3 regions of the Bacillus sp. N6 genome follow, and region 1 is predicted to be linked to each of the others. Evidence: riboswitches for the same ligand, from Rfam matches in the RefSeq annotation. Region 1 holds a riboswitch; each other region holds the start of a gene.
What was found. A riboswitch is a leader RNA that binds a small molecule or an ion and turns the genes downstream of it on or off. The one in region 1 is predicted to bind cyclic di-GMP.
Positions count from the first base shown of each region.

Region 2: it holds a riboswitch for cyclic di-GMP, as region 1 does, so the genes downstream of both, ACUXVC_RS24005 (WxL domain-containing protein) here and ACUXVC_RS05355 (SpaA isopeptide-forming pilin-related protein) in region 1, are expected to answer to the same signal.
Region 3: it holds a riboswitch for cyclic di-GMP, as region 1 does, so the genes downstream of both, ACUXVC_RS02180 (methyl-accepting chemotaxis protein) here and ACUXVC_RS05355 (SpaA isopeptide-forming pilin-related protein) in region 1, are expected to answer to the same signal.

Region 1 is NZ_CM127843.1:1,028,045-1,034,951, forward strand. It holds gene ACUXVC_RS05330 (DUF975 family protein) at 1-333, shown strand, start outside; gene ACUXVC_RS05335 (hypothetical protein) at 517-960, shown strand; partial or broken gene ACUXVC_RS05340 (CPCC family cysteine-rich protein) at 957-1,223, shown strand; gene ACUXVC_RS05345 (hypothetical protein) at 1,297-1,680, opposite strand; gene ACUXVC_RS05350 (TetR/AcrR family transcriptional regulator) at 2,012-2,548, shown strand; cyclic di-GMP riboswitch class I at 2,721-2,813, shown strand; gene ACUXVC_RS05355 (SpaA isopeptide-forming pilin-related protein) at 2,873-6,907, shown strand, end outside.
Region 2 is NZ_CM127843.1:4,650,323-4,657,229, reverse strand. It holds gene ACUXVC_RS24015 (ATP-binding protein) at 1-1,212, shown strand, start outside; gene ACUXVC_RS24010 (ATP-binding protein) at 1,209-2,429, shown strand; cyclic di-GMP riboswitch class I at 2,676-2,764, shown strand; cyclic di-GMP riboswitch class I at 2,836-2,924, shown strand; cyclic di-GMP riboswitch class I at 2,996-3,084, shown strand; gene ACUXVC_RS24005 (WxL domain-containing protein) at 3,237-5,822, shown strand; gene ACUXVC_RS24000 (hypothetical protein) at 5,862-6,179, shown strand; gene ACUXVC_RS23995 (WxL domain-containing protein) at 6,216-6,907, shown strand, end outside.
Region 3 is NZ_CM127843.1:417,139-424,045, forward strand. It holds gene thiE (thiamine phosphate synthase) at 1-660, shown strand; gene ACUXVC_RS02175 (anaerobic C4-dicarboxylate transporter family protein) at 776-2,089, opposite strand; cyclic di-GMP riboswitch class I at 2,372-2,456, shown strand; gene ACUXVC_RS02180 (methyl-accepting chemotaxis protein) at 2,592-4,334, shown strand; gene ACUXVC_RS02185 (non-ribosomal peptide synthetase family protein) at 4,472-6,907, shown strand, end outside.

The DNA of each region.
Region 1 (6,907 bases):
TTACTAATGTATGTATACTTGACTCTATGGACATTGCTTCTTATTATTCCAGGTATTATTAAATCATTTTCTTATTCTATGACATATTTTATTTTGAATGATCATCCAGAATATACAGCGAATCAAGCGATTACTGAGAGTCGTCATATGATGAATGGACATAAAATGGATTACTTTTTACTATGCTTAAGTTTCTTAGGCTGGTTCATATTAAGTATTCTTACTATAGGAATCGGTTTCTTATGGTTAGCACCGTATTTCTACGCGACATCAGCCGCATTTTATGAAGAGGTTTCAAAAGAATATTATAAAAAAGAAGGCACTACTTTCTAATAACCACTTATCCCCTAAAGAATATAGGGCACAGATAGTTTAGATGTTCTGTTTAGGGGGGATTTCAGGATAAGGTATAGGTTTTTATATAAAAATTATGCCCTCTATGTTTTAGCATAGAGGGCTATTTTTTTTTGGGTGAAAGTAATGAATAATATATGTGAAACAAAAAAAGTGAGGTGAATGAGAGTGAGCAAATTTTTAATACCGTATTCGTTTTCTATATTAAGTTTCTTTATTTCAGTAACGGCACTTGATTTATATGATAGGATGGGAAACAATAGTGAGCTGGTTTCGCCGAACATAATCGGTAAGATAATTCAATCTACTGCGCAAATGGGAGTCCTTACATTATATTTCGGAGTACCTATCATTTTAGGTGGCTGTCTACTTGGTGAGCTATTGTTTAGAGGTATCATTTTACGATTTAAACTAAGCTATATTCTATCTTTATTATTATATTTACTTTTAGCTTTTAGTATTGTTTCTGTAACGATTGGAATTCCAACTACATATGAGGATTCTAATACTACTTTCATGGTAATAACTATGATTTGCGCTGTTACATTCTTTATGGGCCGGAATATATGGGAGAAAAAAGAAATGAATAATGGAGTAACAGAATGAAATATACATGTCCGTGCTGCGGGTATAGAACAATAGAAGAAGAACCACCAGGTACATATGAAATTTGTAATATATGTTACTGGGAAGATGATGAGGTACAGTTTAACGATCCTGACTTTGAAGGCGGGGCAAATGAAGTCTCGTTAAGATAAGCACAGAAAAACTTCATTGCATTTGGTGCTTGCGAGGAATGTTTTGTGAAATCAGTTAGAAAGCCGACTAGCGAAGATATGAAGGATACTAGTTGGAAGCAAATTAGTTAAATAGATTTAAATAAAAATGTTATTACTCGATGTAACAAGAGTAATAACATTTTTTTATGTAATGATGAAAGAATTAACGGCGTCTTATAAGGTAAAATAATAAAGATGATAACGTAATAGGTAGGCCTGTTTCCAAAAAGGCTTCTAAATTAAAGGATAGAAAATATCGGTCGTTAAACAACATAAAGAAGAAATGATTGTAGGAAATACCTAACACTATAAATAAAGGAATACCGATTTTTAATTCGTGACTTCCTTTTATTTTTCTATAACAAAATTCGCCTATTAAACAACCGATAAGAACAGGAATACTTCCAAGAATTGAAAGCATAATAATAGATACCCAAATCGGCCCCCATGAATCCGCATAATTTGGAACGCTTGTATACTGTAAAACATTCACAATGATAGAAAAAAACAGTAAGCATATTAAATAACTAATAGAAAATTTTTTCAATGGAATCATCCTTATAAAATTTCACTTTATTTTTATGAAAATATAAACCTCTTTAAATTATAGATTAGATGTATAAGGATAATCAATTTTTATACATTTCGTGTTTATGGATATATTTTCAATGAATATAAAAGTATAGATGTATAGTCAACTTTGTATATTTAATGTTATCATATTGAATGATATGGAAATTTTTAATAGAATAAGTAACTAAAAATTCAAAGGTAATGAAGCTTTTGTTGTATAAAGAAAATACTTAGTAGTAATCAACAATATTAAAAATAAGATTCGTATTTATATAAATTTAGTAGAAATGGGGTTTTAAAAAGGAATGAGTATCAGCATAACGCGGCAAAAGATTTTGGCGGCCGCTTCTCAAATTGTGCAATGTAAAGGGGTTGCTAAATTAACCTTAGAAGCAGTGGCAAAAGAGGCGGGTGTAAGTAAAGGTGGATTATTGTATCACTTTGCAAATAAAGAAGCTTTAATAGAAGGTATGATAGTCAGAGGGATAGAGGATTATGAGGGCGCTATTTACAATAGAGTAGCGGAAGACTCAGAGAGGAAAGGGAGATGGGTTCGCTCTTTTGTAGAGGAAAGATTAAGTAATGAGAGAAGAACAGAAGAGTTGTCTAGTAGTATGATGGCAGCATTCATGTTAAAACCTGAATTACTTGAGCCATTACAACAATCATTTCAGCAACTGCAAAAGAATATAGAAAACGATGAGATAGATTCAGTTTGTGCAACAATTATTAGATTAGCAGCAGATGGATTATGGTATTCGGAATATTTAGGGGTTGGCAGACTAAGCCCCGAGTTAAGAGAAAAAGTGATTCAAGCTCTTATTAGTAATTCGTATAAATAGAATATACTAACTATATAATGTGAAAACAATTCACCATTACTTATTTAATGTAGTGGTGAATTGTTTTTTTTATTAGAAAAATAGAACAATTTTATAGAGTATTGAATTATAACCGTCCAGACGGTATAGTAATATTTGGTTTAAGAGGAAAATGAAACAAAAAAAGAATAAAGGATATTTTTAGCACACTATTCGAAAGGATAGGCCGCAAAGCTTAGAGTCTACGGTAATACATATTGGTTACTAAGATCGTCTGGTTGCACATTTTTGATGCAACCGGACGGTCTTTTTTTGTTATATAAATATAAAAAATAGGAGGGAACTATGCAAATGAAAAGTACTAAAAGGCATATTTCAATGGTTTCATTAGTTTTTCTAGTATTATTTTCAGTGCTGAATGTGTGGGCTCCAGTTATTCAAGCTGCTGTGATGAAAAGTCCAGTGGATGAAATTAATATTTCCCGTACTGATGGCACGACATCTGAACCGTATCAAGCCTCAGATGGTATGAAAGTAGAAGTGAAGTGGTCAGCTAAAGAAAAAATAAAAAGTGGAGATCAATTCACAATTGATATGCCAAAAGAGTTTCGAAAAGACCTTATGAATATGAGTTTTCCTTTAAAAGATGCTGAAGGAAAAACAGTTGGTACATGTGAGATGAAAAAGGGTCTATTAACGTGTACTATGGGTGATTACGTAGAAGGAAAGAATAACATTAAAGGTTCTTTATTCGTAGAATTCTACTTTGGTCTAGAAGCATATGATGGTGTTAAAGAAATTCCATTAGAATTTAACGTTGATGGTCAAATCGTCAATAAAGAAGTAAATGTAAGTAATACGACAGAGAGACCGAAGCCACAGCCCAATACAGATAATCTATTGAAATGGGGTTCTTATAATCAAGAAGATCCTTCGATTGCTGATTGGCTTGTATACGTAAATGCAACTGGAACAGAAATGCAAGATCTTAAATTAACAGATACATTAGGACCTGGGCATGAGTTAATTACAGACAGCGTAGTATTAGAAGAGGCTGTATTTGAAGATGGTTATGCACCAACAAATATTAAGCCAGCAGATTTATCTAACATTAAAATTAATGCAACAAAGGCTGGATTTACAATTGAGTTTCCAGACAGTTCAAAAGGTTATATTTTAAGATATAAAACAAAGATTACTAATCCTGCTGCAAAGCCTCATAAAAATACTGTGAAATTAGAAGGTAAAAATATTAAAACTGAAGAAAAAGTAGGACAAGTATTCGTAAGTGGTGGAGGGGGAACCGGTTCAGGTGACGATAATCCACCTAGTATTGAAAAAAATATAGTTGATGAGAATGGCAAGCTTGTAGAGAATGAGCAGCTAACACAAATGGATCAAGTGATTCAATACCAAGTTGGTACACATATACCGAACGATCCTCCTAAATACACATCAATGGTAATTAGTGATGATTTAGAAGATGTTTTAGAAGTATTAGAGGCAAAAGTGTATGATCAAAATGGCCAAGATATTACTTCTAAAGGGACGTTAAAGATAGATAAGCAAAGAAGTGAAGTAACATTTACGTTTGGTGAGAATTTTGACTATAAGTCATATGAAGACCAGATAATTAATCTTAGTATCAAGGCGAAAATTAAAAATAATGCAGACTTATCTTCTTACGTAGATAAGAAGATTCCTAATAAAGCGGAATTACATTTTGATGATAAAATATTAACATCAAAAGAAGTAACTATTACGCCGCCTGAAGCTCCAAAAGATGGTACAGTATCGCTTCATAAAATAGATTCTGAGAATCCGAACAAAGGGTTAAAAGGTGCCGAATTTGAAGTTCGAAATAGTGCAAATGAAGTTGTTGCAAAACTGAAAACGGACGAAAAAGGTTTTTCAGTACCTCAAACTTTAGCTCCTGGGACGTATAAAGTTTATGAAACAGTAGCGCCAGAAGGATATCAAAAATTAACAAGCCCAGTAGAGATTACACTTCAAGCTGGAGAAACAAAAACAATTGAAATTAAAAATACTATGCAAAAGGGTCAAATTGAAGTAAAGAAAATTGATTCGGAAAATGGTGAAAAACCATTAGCAAATGCAGAGTTTGATATAGTAAAAGACGGTGTAGTAGTCGAACATATTGTTACAGATAAAGATGGTAAGGCAATCTCTAAACCGTTAGCACCAGGGAAGTATATTTTAAAAGAAACGAAAGCGCCTGAAGGCTACCAATTAAAAGAAACAGAGTTCGAAGTAAATGTAACAGGGGACGGCATATTCCCAATACAAGTGGAAAATGCAATGGTTGACAAAGGTAATATAGAAATCACAAAACTGGACAAAGAAAACGGGGCAGTATTAGCGGGTGTCGAATTTGAAGTCCAAGATGAGAAAGATGGCGTAGTAAGAAAAGTAGTAACAGATAAAGATGGAAAAGCAAACGTTTCAGATCTATCAGTAGGAAAGTACAAATTAGTAGAGACGAAAAGCTTACCAGGTTACAAAAATCTAGCAGAACCAGTACTATTTGAAATTACAAAAGGTATGACAAAAGCTTTAGTAATAAAAGTAGAAAATGAGCAGTTAGACAAAGGCTCAGTAGAAATTACAAAAATAGATAAAGATAGTCAAAAAGTATTAGAAGGCGTAGTCTTCGAAGTGCAAGATGAGCAAGGCAAAGTAGTAACAGAAGTAAAAACAGATAAAGATGGTAAAGCAAAAATCTCAGATTTATCAGTAGGAAAGTACAAATTAGTAGAGACGAAAAGTTTACCTGGCTACAAAAAGCTAACAGAACCAGTATCATTCGAAATTACAAAAGGTATGACAACAGTCCTATCATTGAAAGTAGAAAATGAACAGTTAGATAAAGGTTCAGTAGAAATTACAAAAGTAGATAAAGACAACAAAAAAGCATTAAAAGGCGTAGTCTTTGAAGTGCAAGATGAAGCTGGAACAGTAGTAAAGGAAGTAAAAACAGATAAAGATGGTAAAGCAAAAATCTCAGATCTATCAGTAGGAAAGTACAAATTAGTAGAGAAAGAAAGTTTACTAGGCTATAAGAAACTAACAGATCCAGTATTATTTGAAATCAAAAAAGGCATGACTGAAGTTCTATCATTAAAAATAGAAAATGAAATGGTAGATACGGGAAATGTAGAGATAACAAAGATAGATAAAGATAATAAAGCACCGTTAGCGGGAGTAACATTCATCGTCCAAGATGAAAAGGGTAATGAAGTTACAAAAGTAACGACAGATAAAGATGGAAAAGCAAATGTTTCAGATTTACCTGTAGGAAAGTATGAATTAGTAGAGGTAGAAAGTTTACCTGGTTATAAAAAGCTAGAAAAACCAGTATCATTTGAAATCAAAAAAGGCATGACCGAGGTTCTATCATTAAAAGTAGAAAATGAAATGGTGGATACAGGGAATGTAGAGATAACAAAAATAGATAAAGATAGTAAAGCTCCATTAGAAAATGTTGTATTTGAAGTACGTGATTCAAAAGGAAAAGTAGTTGCGAAAGTAACGACGGATAAGGAAGGAAAAGCAAACGTTTCAGATTTACCTATTGGGAAGTATGAGTTGGTGGAAGTAGAAACACCGGCAGGATACAAACCACTAGAAAAGCCAGTTTCATTCGAAATTGAAAAGGGTAGAGTAACAGCGCTAAAGCTAACAGTAGAAAATGAATTAGTGGATACAGGAAATGTAGAAATTACAAAAGTAGATAAAGAAAATAAAGATGCTTTAGCTGATGCAGTATTTGAGATTCAAGATGCAGCAGGACAAGTAGTCGCTAAAATAACGACAGATAAAAAAGGACAAGCACAAGTTACTAATTTATCAGTCGGCACATACAAGTTAGTAGAAGTAAAGGCACCAAAAGGGTATAAACAATTAGTAAATCCGATTACTTTCCAAATTGAAAAAGGCATGACAAAATCTCTTGCTTTAACAGTAGAAAACGAAATGTTAGACAAGGGAAATGTGGAAGTAACAAAAGTAGATAAAGATAGTCAAAAAGTATTAGAAGGCGTAGTCTTCGAAGTTCAAGACGACAAAGGCAAAGTAGTAACAGAAGTAACGACAGATAAAGAAGGAAAAGCAAACGTTTCAGATCTATCAGTAGGAAAATACAAATTAGTAGAGACGAAGAGCTTACCAGGTTACAAGAAGTTAACGGAACCAGTATCATTCGAAATTAAAAAAGGTATGACGAAAGTTTTATCATTGAAAGTAGAGAACGAGCTGTTAGATAAAGGTTCAGTAGCGATTACAAAAGTAGACAAAGAAAGTGGCGCAGTATTAGCGGGCGTAACATTCGAAGTGCAAGATGAAAAAGATAAAGTAGTAACA
Region 2 (6,907 bases), 1.7 Mb from region 1:
GCAAAAATCCTTTTATGGGTGTTATATGTCATTGTTATTGTATATCAAATTTTCTATGCAATCGTATTAGACGATAAATCAATAATGGATAAGGGATACAACATAGTATGGCAAGTTATTTGCGGAGTAGCAATACTGTGCGTGAATATATATTTAATGAAAAAAGAGAAGGCAAACCTTGTTAAATATGCATGGATATTTGCATACATAGGGATAGAAATCGCTAATATATTTTCATATATTTTTTATAATAAGGCGGCGTTTGATGCGACAAATATAATAGAAATTATTCTCATTTTCTTTGTACCCATATTTTTAAATAAAAAATTTTATGTGATTTTACTTTCTTCTATTGTAGGAAAATATTTAATTTATTTATTTGTATTAGAGGAAGTAAAAGCATTTATGTATCTTATTATGTATACACTTATGCTAATTGCGGCGTATATCATTTTAAACCGATTTTTACAATATCTTTCAGCTGTAAAGGAAAGTATTGCGATTGCTAGCGAATCACAGAAATTAGCAGTAATCGGAAAAATGGCAGCGACGGTTGGACATGAAATTAAAAATCCACTCGCTTCATTAAAAGGATTTACGCAATTACAACGAGAGAAGCATGAAGAGGATCCTATTTATAAACGTATGATTTTTGAAATAGAAAATATGAATAATATGATAAGCGAGTTAATGGAAGTTGCTACATGCAAACCTTCTATTTATAAGAAACATGATGTAGGAAAAATTGTATTACAAGTAATAACAAGTCTTCGCGAAAAAATGAATGAATTAAACGTACAGTTTATTTCTAATGTGGAAGAAAAAACAATAGAAGTTGAATGTGATGAACGAAAAATAAGAGGAGTCTTTTTATATACGATAAAAAATGCTTTAGAGGCAATGGAACAAGATGGCATATTACATGTAAGATTAGAAAATAAAGGGAAAGAGTATGTAATGATCAGCGTGATTGATAATGGTCATGGTATTAAGCAAGAAAACTTAATTCGTGTTACAGAGGCCTTTTATACAACGAAACAAGATAAAATTGGTCTGGGACTTACGGTAGCGAATCGAATTGTCGCCGAGCACCTTGGTGAGCTGCATATTTCAAGTGAAAGAGATACTGGAACGAGAATAGACATCATTCTCCCAAAGAAGTGTGGAAATACTGAAATCCAAGTGGAAGAAAAGCTAGGAGTTACCATATGAATAAAGGCTATATATTTAAAAACGAAGAAATAAAGGCGCTGAAAGCATTTTTAAGTTTATTTTTCATTATATTTTTTGTATATGATCTTGCTTATGAATTTATCGTACCGTTAATCGGTGGAGAGCAAGAAGGGGTAGGAGAGTTTGAAGATGGTTTAGGTTTATGGCTTTACTTTTTGATGGTGGTATTGTTTTGCGTTGGGATATACTTTATGAAATGGAAGAATGCTTTTGCGGTAAAGTATATTATTCTAATTGGCTATAATGTATTAGATTTTATCCATAACATTATGATTTATTATGGTAGCGATGCAGAATTTGACGGTGGAAATATAGTAGAAGGATTTTTTATTTTGTTTGCACCAATCTTTGTGAATAAAAGATATTTCTGGTTAATTCCAGCGATACTTGTCGGAAAGTATGCTCTTACAGGAATCATTATTCAATCTTCTCTCGTTTTAATCCCAATGGCATTATATAGCGTATTTACTATCATATGTTGGATTATATTTTTGAGGGTTCAGTCTTATGTTCGGACGCTTGAGATGATGGACAAAGAAATAAAACAGACAGAAAAACTAGCAGCTGTTGGAAAGATGGCAACGGTTATTGGTTATAAGATTAGAAGACCTTTAGCAAACTTAAAAAAACTTGTGAATAAACAAGCAGACAAGCATCCAGAGGATAAAATTTATAGTGATATTATGAAACAAGAAGTAGATCGGATTCATATAATTGCTACAGAACTTAGTGGATTTGAGAAATCTAAATCACTAGAATCAGAAACTCATAACATACAAGAAATTATCTCTTATGTTATTCGAGTTATGGAAAAGCCTGCTTTAAAACAAGGAGTCTACATACAAGGTATTTACAGTAAAGACTTACCATCGATTACATGTGATGAAAAACGATTAAAACAGGTCTTTTTTAATTTAATTAAAAATGCAATTGAAGCAATGTCAGTTGGCGGAACAATTACGATTAAAGTTACTGTAAAAGATGGAATCATCATTCAAGTGAAAGATGAGGGATGCGGCATTCCGAAAGATAAAATTCCAAAGTTAAATGAAGCCTTTTATACAACGAAAGAAACAGGAACTGGTCTAGGTTTAGTAGTTACAGAAAAAATTATTAAAGACCACAACGGTAAAATGAGTTTTGAAAGTGAAGTTGGGGTTGGAACGACGGTTGAGGTTATGTTACCACTGCATTAAATAGAAAAAACATCACTTCCAAATAAGTGATGTTTTTTCTATTTTATCTTGCTATTTGTGGATAGTAAAAATCTCATTTTATCGATAAAGAATGTATGATGTATTTCTAAGATCAAAATGTTTTTTTAGTTTTTATTATGGATTTTCAAGTAAAAAATTTAGACTATAAAAATTAATTGTTTTTTTCTAAAAAAACTATTTTCTTTTTTGGGTTTTAATGGTATATTCAAAACACGATAAATAAATACCTATTTTTGGCACACTATTCGAAAGGATAGGTCGCAAAGCTAAGAGTCTAAAGTAATGAAAATTACTATGATAGTCTGGTTGCAGTTTGGATTTTCACACATAGTTGTATGTATGAAAATCGAAGAGGCAACCGGATTTTTTATTGTCTCAAAAAGAAAAAATAAATGGGCACACTATTCGAAAGGATAGGTCGCAAAGCTAAGAGTCTAAGGTAATGAAAATTACTATGATAGTCTGGTTGCAGTTTGGATTTTTACACATAGTTGTATGTATGAAAATCGAAGAGGCAACCAGATTTTTTATTGTCTCAAAAAGAAAAAATAAATGGGCACACTGTTCGAAAGGATAGGTCGCAAAGCTAAGAGTCTAAGGTAATGAAAATTACTATGATAGTCTGGTTGCAGTTTGGATTTTCACACATGTTGTGATGTATGAAAATCGAAAAGGCAACCAGGCTTTTTATTTTCTAGGAATACACATTATGATTGTAAATTTAGCTGAACAATAAATTTAATGTTAGAAATATTCAGTTCATAAGAAATGAGGGAGGGAAGTACATTGCAAAATCAAATAGGTAAATTTGGGCGTATACTTCTCGCTGGAGGAATATTATTTACGCAAGTTGGTGTGCTAGATTACTCTGCAACGAAAGTTTATGCGGTTACAAACGACGAGCAAGGACGTTTTATCGTTCATATGGATAAACAAGAAATAAAAGTTGATGAAAATGTAGTATTAAAGATTACAAATACAAATAAACAAGATGCTAATATCGAGCTGAAATTATCTAATGAACAGCTGTTCAATGAAGCAGAAACGAAAAAAATGAACGAAAACAATAAAGCGATTCAAAACATTTCAGTAACAGAAGATCACATTGTAAAAATTGAAAAGAATGAACAAAGTAATTTTATCGGTGACGTATATGTAGTCATTCAAATGAAAAAAGCTGGAGAGTACAAATTTGAACCGATAGTGAAGTTTGAAGGGAATGAAAAGAAAATTGAATCTCCTTCTCTACATGTTGTAGAGAAAAAAGAGGTTTTAAATGTAGCCATTTCTGATGAAAATCCAAAGGCTTCAGAGGAAGTTATGAAAAAAGAAATAAGTGAAAAAGTGAAAGTATCGGAAGAAAATAAAAAACAAGAAATAAATTCTACTAATGCTGAAGTTCCAAAAGAAACGAAGACTTTAGCGAAAGAAAAGGTTAATGAAGAACTCGTACCAAAGGAAAATGAATTAAAAGAGAGCAATAGGATAAACGAAAATAATCAGGAATTACCTGCTATTCAAGCTGAGAAGGTATTAAAGAGCCAATCTCTACTAGCTGCTAGTCCTGTTACAAGTATTCTTAAATATCCAAATGTAAAGGTAATAAATAATAGAACAGGTGAAGGGCCTTCTATCTCGGGTAAATATGCTTTTAGATTTGTTTGGAGCCCACAAGTAACATATGAGGTAAAGGGTAGTAGCAATGACAGAACTGGTCAAAGTCAATATACATTTAGAAATTCAAATAGAGAACAGTACGTATTAGTAAAAAAAGCTGGTGAATATCAAGGGAAATGGATTGATGTCCGTATTAATATTCACTCTATGACAGCTTCATCTGTAGATGTTAAAACACCAATAACTAAAGGTGATGCAAAAAACTTTTTACAATTATATGGGAACGGAAGGTCAGGACAAACTTATAATGCTTCCTTTGAATTTTATGAACACGGAACAAGTAAAAAAGTACCATTAACGGCAATGTGGAATTTCAAAAGGATAAATAGTTATAAAAATGTAACGTTACGTAATGATGGTAGTCATTTAACGAATTTATACGTGTATGATACGAGTTCAATTAGGTATCAAGACAAAGGGAATAATAAAATCGAGTTTTCTGGCACAGCAGGTCCAGTAGCTACTCCAGAAGCAGATATGACAATTACATTTGATAATTTAACAGAATTACCGCTAGAAGTTAGATTAAATGCTTCAGGTGTTAATGTATCATACGACCAATTAGCGATTGCACAAATTGAAATTCCAGCTCCAAGTGTAATAGGAGATATTGTGGAAGATAATTCCCGTCAACTTTCTTATAAGGTATATCAAAATATGCCTGCTCAATCGAAAGAGATTCACTATGCGAAATCTTTTGTATTAGAAAGTGAAGTGAATAAGGATTTTACTGTGAATGATGTTTCCATTCAAGATGTGGAGAGTGGAGATGATGTAAGTAGCTTCTTTGATATTAGCAGGACAAACAATAAAGTCACTGCGGTTGCGAAAGTAAATGCGCTAAAAACAGAAGAATTCAACGGGAAAATTTATGAAATGACAATTACAGGTTCTCCTGTAAAAGGTGCTAATGTAATGAAATATTACAAAGATGGTTATCTTGAAATACCGGTGTCAGCTAAAAATTATTTAGATGGCGATAAGAATGGACAAGATAGTAATCGAGATGGAATCGCAAAAATAAGGTATAAAGGTATTCCAACTGGGAAACCAGTCCCACAAAAAGTAGTGCAAGGAACAGATTTAACAAAAATGGATATTTCTAAATTTGTGACAGATTTATCTGTAGATACAAATTTGGATGTAGATAAACCAATATCATTAGTGAAGTTAATCAATATTCCAGATACCAAAACAATAGGGAATCATACTGTAACGGTTGTAATTGAAACGAAGCAAGGTGTACAAGCGGAGATTCAAGTGCCGGTTACTGTCGTTGATGGGACTTTAAAGTTAGTAGACGTACCAAAAGAAATTACATTTGGAGATTTAACAATTCCATCGAAAACAACGACATACGCACCGAAGACGATTTCAAATCCTTTAAAGGTAACCGATGATCGTGTTAAAAAGCAAAAATGGAGTGTATATGTAAAGGAAATCACACCATTAACTTCAGCACAAAATGACACATTGACAGGAGCATTGATTTACAAACGAAATGGAAAGGATACACCTTTAAGTACTTCTAGTATAGAAGCATTCTCGTATACTTCTAAAAACGACGAGGAGGTTTTACTAAATTGGAAGGAAAACGAAGGAATTCATTTACAAGTAAAACCAGGGCCGAATGTCAAAGCAAATACTAAATATGCTGGACAGCTAGAATGGACATTAACCGATGCTCCTCTCTAAAAATATATGAAATATATAAATTTTAGAAAGGAGAGAGTAATGAAAAAAATAGTTGGTATTATCGTTTCCACAGTTATATGTGTGCCGTTTCTTATGGCAAATGTAGTAACGGCTACAAGTACGAATTCAAAAGCGGGTATTACATTTTCGAATAGCTATACACCAAATACATCAACTGATCCGACAAAGATAAATACAAAAAAAGAGACAGTTGATAAAAATAAAAATGGAGATAAATATTTACCGAAAACAGGAGGCCAGACACGGGACTTCAAACAATATATAGGATTGTTTTCAATTGTTTTATCTCTATATGTATTCAAAAGAATTAGGGGAAAGCAAGTGTATTCAAAATAAAAAATAGATGAAAACAGAGAAAAGGGGAAGGTACATATGAAACTAGCAAAATTAGCATTAATCGGTGCAGTATCATTAACATCAGTTGCAGCAGTAGGAACTTCAGCATTTGCGGAAGAGAAAGCAAATATGAAATCAAAAACAGATGTAACGTTTATTGAAGATACAAGCACAACAGATCCAAACAATCCAGAAAATCCAAATGAAAAAGTTACACCAGAGAACCCTGGTGACCATGAAATAGGAACAAAAGGTCCATTAAGTATTAACTACGTTTCTAACTTACACTTCGGCGAGCAAGTTATCTCTGGTAATGATCAAACGTACTTTGCAAAATTGGATAAAGTGAAACAAGGGAGCAAAACAGTTGAAGTACCTAACTTCGTATCTGTAACAGATAACCGTGGTACAAATGCAGGATGGAAATTGAAAGTAAAGCAAAATGCACAATTTAAAAGTGGTAATAGTGAGTTAACAAATGCAGCTTTAAGCTTAAGTAACCCAGCTGTAAATTCTGTAACTGATGCACAATATGCACCTACAACATTTAAAAATAAAGTAACGCTAGCTCCAGGTGGAGATGCGGTGGAAATTACTACTGCCGCAAAGAATAAAGGTATGGGTGATTGGACGACTGCATTCGGTAAAGGAACAGAACAAGGTAAAAAGAGTGTGAGCTTATTCGTACCAGGTACGACAGCGAAAGAAAAAGGTGCGAAATATTCAGC
Region 3 (6,907 bases), 610 kb from region 1:
ATGATGCGCATTGAAACAAAGAAGATGTCTAAGTTATTACAAGTGTATTTTATTATGGGAAGTAATAACTGCACGAGGGATCCTTTAGCTGTATTGAAAGAAGCGTTAGATGGTGGAGTGACACTTTTTCAGTTTCGCGAGAAGGGGGAAGGTTCTTTAATCGGAGAAGATAGAGTGCGCTTTGCAAAAGAATTGCAGACGCTTTGTAAGGAATATAGTGTTCCTTTCATTGTAAATGATGATGTAGAATTAGCCATTGAATTAGATGCAGATGGTGTTCATGTAGGACAAGATGATGAAGGAATTACATCTGTTCGTGAAAAAATGGGAGATAAAATTATCGGCGTATCTGCTCATACAATTGAAGAAGCACGCTTTGCAATCGAAAATGGAGCAGATTATTTAGGCGTTGGACCTATTTTCACAACGAGTACGAAAAAAGATACGAAAGCGGTTCAAGGAACGAAAGGATTAGCTTATTTTAGAGAACAAGGAATTACAGTGCCAATCGTTGGTATTGGTGGGATTACAATTGAAAATACAGCAGCAGTTATAGAAGCGGGTGCGGACGGTGTTTCAGTTATTTCAGCAATTAGTTTAGCTGAATCTGCGTATGAAAGTACGAGAAAATTAGCTGAAGAAGTAAAGAGAAGTTTGTAGGGAAGGACGTGTAGTATTTTAAGTGCTACATGGAGAAATGGACTGCCCCAAATTTTAAACAAACGTTTGATTAAAAAAGCACAAACCTTTTTAAATAAGGGTTTGTGCTTTTTCTTTAAAACATAATAGAAATTAAAAGCATTCCAATGCCGATAGAAGTAAATGTTGCGATTAAACCTGGAATCATAAAGCTATGATTTAATACGTATTTACCGATACCTGTTGTACCAGTACGGTCAAAGTTAATGGCAGCAACGATTGTTCCATAGTTTGGAATGAAGAAATATCCGTTTACTGCAGGGAACATTGCAATCAGTAGTGCTGGTGGAATACCAAGGGATAGTCCAAGTGGCATTAAGGCACGTACTGTTGCTGCTTGGCTGTACAGTAAAATAGATAGAATGAATAGCGCGATGGCAAATAGCCAAGGTGCACTTGTTACTAAATGCTGAATGGATCCTTGAATCATATTTAAGTTTCCGTTAAAGAAAGTATCTCCCATCCAAGCGATACCGAAAATAGCAACAACTGCTGTTGCCCCTGCTTTAAAGACGTTACCAGACACAATGCTTTCTACATTTGGTTTACAGAAAATAATAATAAGAGCCGCGATAGTTAACATGACCATCTCAATTGTGTTCGGCATGGAAAGGCGAGCTAACTTCCCATCAACTATCCATCCTGGACGAAGTGCTTCAAATGAACCAAGAAGTACAACAAGGAAGGTTCCTACAAGGAAAAGGATAACTGATAATTTTGCGCCCTTTACACCTACAAATTCTTTTTTCTCTTCAAGCTTAGGAATCATTCCTTCTTTTAATCGTTTTAAGTATTCAGGGTCCTCACTTAATTCTTTTCCCATCTTACTAGCAACGAATGCTGCTAACATACAAGCAATGAAAGTGGAGGGAATACTCACTTTTAAAATATCTAATAAAGTGATTTTATAGTCAGCTAACATTGCTAAAAGAGCAACTGTGGCAGCTGAAATTGGACTAGCTGTAATTGCTTGTTGAGAAGCGATTACGGCAATCGACATTGGGCGTTCCGGTCTAATCCCTGATTCACGAGAGACTTCTGCAATAACAGGAAGTACAGAATAGGCAACGTGACCAGTGCCTGCACATAGTGTGAATAAATAAGTAACAATTGGAGCAAAAAAAGTAATACGCTTTGGATTTTTTCGTAATGCCTTTTCAGCTAGATGAACAAGATAGTCCATTCCTCCAGCAGCTTGCAAAGCACCAGCAGCTGTAATTACTGCCAAAATCATAAGCATTACATCGATAGGAGGCGCGGTTGGTTGTAAGTGGAAGACAAAAACGAGTATTGCCATACCAACTCCACCCATTACTCCTAAACCAACTCCGCCTAGGCGTGCACCAATAAAAATACAGAGTAACAAGGTAAGAAATTGTAGCCAAAACATGATAAACTACCTCCGAAATTCATTAGTTAAGATATATTCGAATAGTTTAATTTGAATGAAAATTAAATAAATACCCGAAGAAATCCTTGTTGTTTATACATTTTTTATTATATAACACAAAAAAAGTAACATTCACGTACTTTTTGAAATTATTTTGAAAAAGCAATGCATTAAAAATTTGTATTTATATCTCTAAATAAGTAGACATTTTGATTTATATGTTGTAATCTTTGAAAGAGAATAAATTAATTCTCATAGAACTCCCATATCGTTCAACTCGTTCAGCGAGAAAGGCAAACTGATGGAAACATGAGGACGCAAAACTACAGGAGCTAAGGTCGAAAGGCTACGCTAGCCAGTTACCGGACGGATAGGGTTGGTCTTGGCCAATGCTTTTACATTGGCTTTTTTTTATTCTCGAACATATTGAGAAACATTTTCAAACAAAATATTCATATATTTTGTTTTTTTTGTTTATGTTAATTAAGGAAGGTGGATATTAATGAAAAAATATTGGCATAAGTTATCGTTCCTTCAAAAGAACGTCTTATTAACCGTATTAGTTATTTTGACACTTGTTGGAAGTATGGGTGCACTAAGTTTCAACATGTTTCAAAATAGTATGATGTCTTTATTTGAAAGGCAGTCTATTGAAACAGGAGAAATAGTATTGAAAAAATTGGATGTAGAATTAGTTAGAGACATGGCGAAAGATCCTACAGCCGAAAAAGTGAAAAAAGAAAAGTTAACAGAGAAATTAGATGAAGTGTCAAAAGAATTGAAAAGTGTTGGACAAACGTATGTTACAGGAGCAAAGCCGAATGAAAAGCGAGAATTACAACTCGTTGGTTTGACTACAGAGTTAACAAAAGCGTTCCCTATAAAGCCGGGAGATTATTATGAACAACCCGCTCATTGGATGAAGGCATACGATAAAGTCATTGATACGAAAAAGGCCCAAATGACAGAAGTATATGAAGATGAAATAGGTTCGTGGGTGACAATATTAGAACCAATTACAGATGGAGAAAATAATATTGTTGCAATTATTGCGGCTGACTTAGATGCTTCCATTGTTCCTATTACAAAAGAGAAGTTTATGATACAGGGCTTACTCTTTATCATTATTTCATTAGCAATTGCGACTATTACTCAATTCTTTATCGTGCGTCACTCGTTAGCTCCATTAAAAGATTTACGAGAAGGGTTACGTAAAATTGGTGAAGGTGACTTAAGTATTAAATTAAAAGAAAGACCAGATGATATTGGAATTATTAATGTTTATTTCAATAACACGATTGAAAAATTTAAAGGGATTATAGATAAAGTAAGGCAAACTGCTGAGCAAGTTTCTTCTTCTTCACAAGAATTGTCGGCGAGTACAGAGGAAAACAGCATGGCAGTTCAAGAGATTGCAAGTTCTATTGAAGGTTTAAGAGTAGGGGCACAGTCTCAAAAAACTTCAGTACAACAATGTTTAGGAATTGTACATGGAATGGAAGATAAGGTAGAAGAGATAACTGGGGCTGCGAAACAAGTTGCGGTTGCTTCTGAAGGTATGGAGCAACATTCAATTGAAGGTAATGAAGTGATTGGACAAATTATTAATCAAATGAGTTTAATTCAAAATGCAGTACAAGATTTATCTTCCATCATTTATTCGTTAGAAACAAGGTCAAAAGAAATTAGTGATATCGTAACTGTAATTACAGGTATTTCAAATCAAACAAATTTATTAGCTTTAAATGCTTCTATTGAGGCTTCACGTGCTGGAGCAGCGGGGAGAGGGTTTGCAGTTGTTGCTGATGAAGTACGAAAATTAGCAGAACAAACGGAAGCGTCTGCTAAAGATATAGCGAAATTAATTGGTGAAACACAAGCTGAGACAGAAGATGCTGTAGTTTCAATGCAAAAAGGTTCAAAAGAAGTAGAAACTGGAATTTCACTTGTTCAAAGTAGTGGAAATTTCTTTGAAAAAATCTCCAAATCAGCGCAATCTGTTACAGATCAAGTAAAAGCTGTTTCGGGTAATTCGAGTGACATTTTACAAAATAGCCAGAATATCGTTCAAGTCGTAAATGAATTATCACATATTGCAAACACTTATGCCAACAGCAGTAGTAATGTTGAAGAAAGCATGAAAGAGCAAGAAATATCAGTACAAGATATTGCAGAATTAGCGACTTCTTTAAGTTGGCTTTCTCAGGAATTACAAGAGCTTATTGGTGAGTTTAAAAGCGAATAAGGAGAAAGTTCAATTCTAATCAAAGGGGATATCTCCGCTACTGATTATGAATTGAACGAATCTGCCCGTTAATAAGGGATGAAAAAGGTGTGAATTTTCACACCTTTATTATATTTAAGAGAGGAATTTACATAAATATGAAATTAGCAATTTCTTATAATGAGATGGTAAAAGAATTTTTAGGGAAAGTAGAAGGAAGTATTAAAATACCTAAAGATGTGCAAGGAACGGAACTTAGGATAAAAAGGAAAACTGAACTATTTCCAAATTTGACTCATATTGTAGATTTAATAGGAGCGACTGCAACGTGGTTATATCATATTTCTAAAGAAAAACATATTGTCGTGCTTTATCATGTAAGAGGAAGTTTATTTCCGATTACTATTGAAGTTTCTAATTTTCTCTCCTATGAAAGTTTGAATTTACAGATTGAAGAGCAACTGGAACAAATTAAAGAAATGAATGAGGAAGAAATAGAAGAGTTTCAAAACGGTAATACATTATATGAAATGTCACCTATTATTATTGGTGAAACATATTATGAGCTACAAGACACGAATACATTACAATTTGTATTTAGTAAAAATATGCAAAGTGTAGAAATAATATTTAATAGTGTTAATTGGAAGGAAACAACGATTACTCGTTATGCACAACAAATACAAGGTGTTTTAGTTGATATATCACAAAATACTAATAAGTATATAAAACATTTTAATATTATTACAGAGGCCGAGATGGCACTTTATAGTCAAGTGAATGATACGACAGCAGTATATCCTGAGAAAAGTATCGTCGATATGTTCTATAATACTGTTACTCAATTTCCAAATCGTATAGCTTTATCTTCAAGGGAAGGTACTTTAACTTATGAGGAGCTAAATAAAAAAAGTAATCAAATAGCTCATATGTTAATTAAAAACGGCGTCCAATTAGGAGACTATGTTGGAATATTTATGAAACGTAGCATAGACACAGTAGTAAGTATGGTAGCTATATTAAAAGCTGGTGCAGCGTATGTTCCGATTGATCCAGATTATCCGGAAAGTAGAATACAGTACATTATTCAAGATAGCCAAGCGAAAGTTATATTGATGAAAGAGACGCCTATAACATGTGATGGAGTTCAAACAGTTTCAATGTATGATAGTGAAACTTGTGAAGATATAGATGTAAAGTTGTCTATTCATTGTGATGATGTAGCTTATATGATTTATACGTCTGGTTCAACAGGGAATCCAAAGGGAACGATGTTAGCACATAGAGGGGTTGTTAATCTGTACACTTGGATGCAAAAGCAATATGAATTGACAGAAGAGGATGTATTTGCCCAATTTCCTTCTTTTAGTTTCGATGCTTCTGTATGGGAGTCATTTGCTTCTTTATTCTGCGGAGGAAACTTGTATGTATTATTAGAGGAAGAGCGATTGTCTGTAGAAGCATTTGCAAATGCAATCTATAAAGTGAAAGCAACTTCGATCTTGGCATTAGCAACAATTTTTGTTCGACAAGTAGCAACTTATTTAGCAGAAGAAGATATATATAAGCTAGCTTCCCTAAAAAGAATTGCGATTGGCGGTGAAATGTTGCCTGTAGAGGTTATTAAATTGTGGAGAGAAAGGATAGGTACAAATGTTGAAATTCATAATGTATACGGACCGACAGAATGTACTGTAGTGACGACAACCTATAAAATACCTAGTCAGTTAAATGAGGATGTTGCGAGTATTCCCATTGGTAAACCATGTGCTAATTATCAAGTTATGATTTTGGATGAGAATATGAATCTTTGTCCAATTGGTGTACCTGGTGAATTATATATAGATTCAGTAGGATTAGCAAAAGGGTATTTTAATAAGCCTAATAAAACAATTGAAGCTTTTATTCAGAACCCTTTTAATCCTATAGTTAATATATATAAAACAGGTGATATTGTTAAGTTGTTAGAGGATGGAAATATAGAATTTTTACATCGGAAAGATGATCAAGTAAAGATTAGAGGACATCGTATTGAACTAGGAGAAATCCAAAGTAAAATTTCTCAAAATCATAATATAAAAGAAAATGCTGTTTTTGCTAAGAAGAGTAAGGAAGGTAGCCAATATTTAATCGCGTTCTATACAACTTTAAATAAAAAAGAAATACCAGAATTAGTTTATCAGTTACAAGAGCAATTACCAGATTATATGGTGCCATCTAAACTAATTTATATTAATGAATTACCACTTACACCTAATAAAAAGATTGATGTTAAGAAGTTAGCTCAGTTAGAAGAAAAGTATGAACCGGTTCGTCTACAAGAATATGTTGCACCTTCTAATAAAGCAGAGAAACAAATAGCGCGCGCTTGGGCGGAAGTATTAGGAATTTCAAAAGTTGGAGTGCATGATGATTTCTTTACAATTGGTGGATATTCATTAAAAGTATTACGAGTCTTAACATTGTTAAAAGAAGATTTTTCACATTTAACAATTCAAGATTTCTTTAAAGAAAGAACGATATATGGATTAGCTCGAATTGAGCGAGAAGTAAAAGTAGAGAAAGAAGGAGTATTTCGTGAATATAAAGTGATT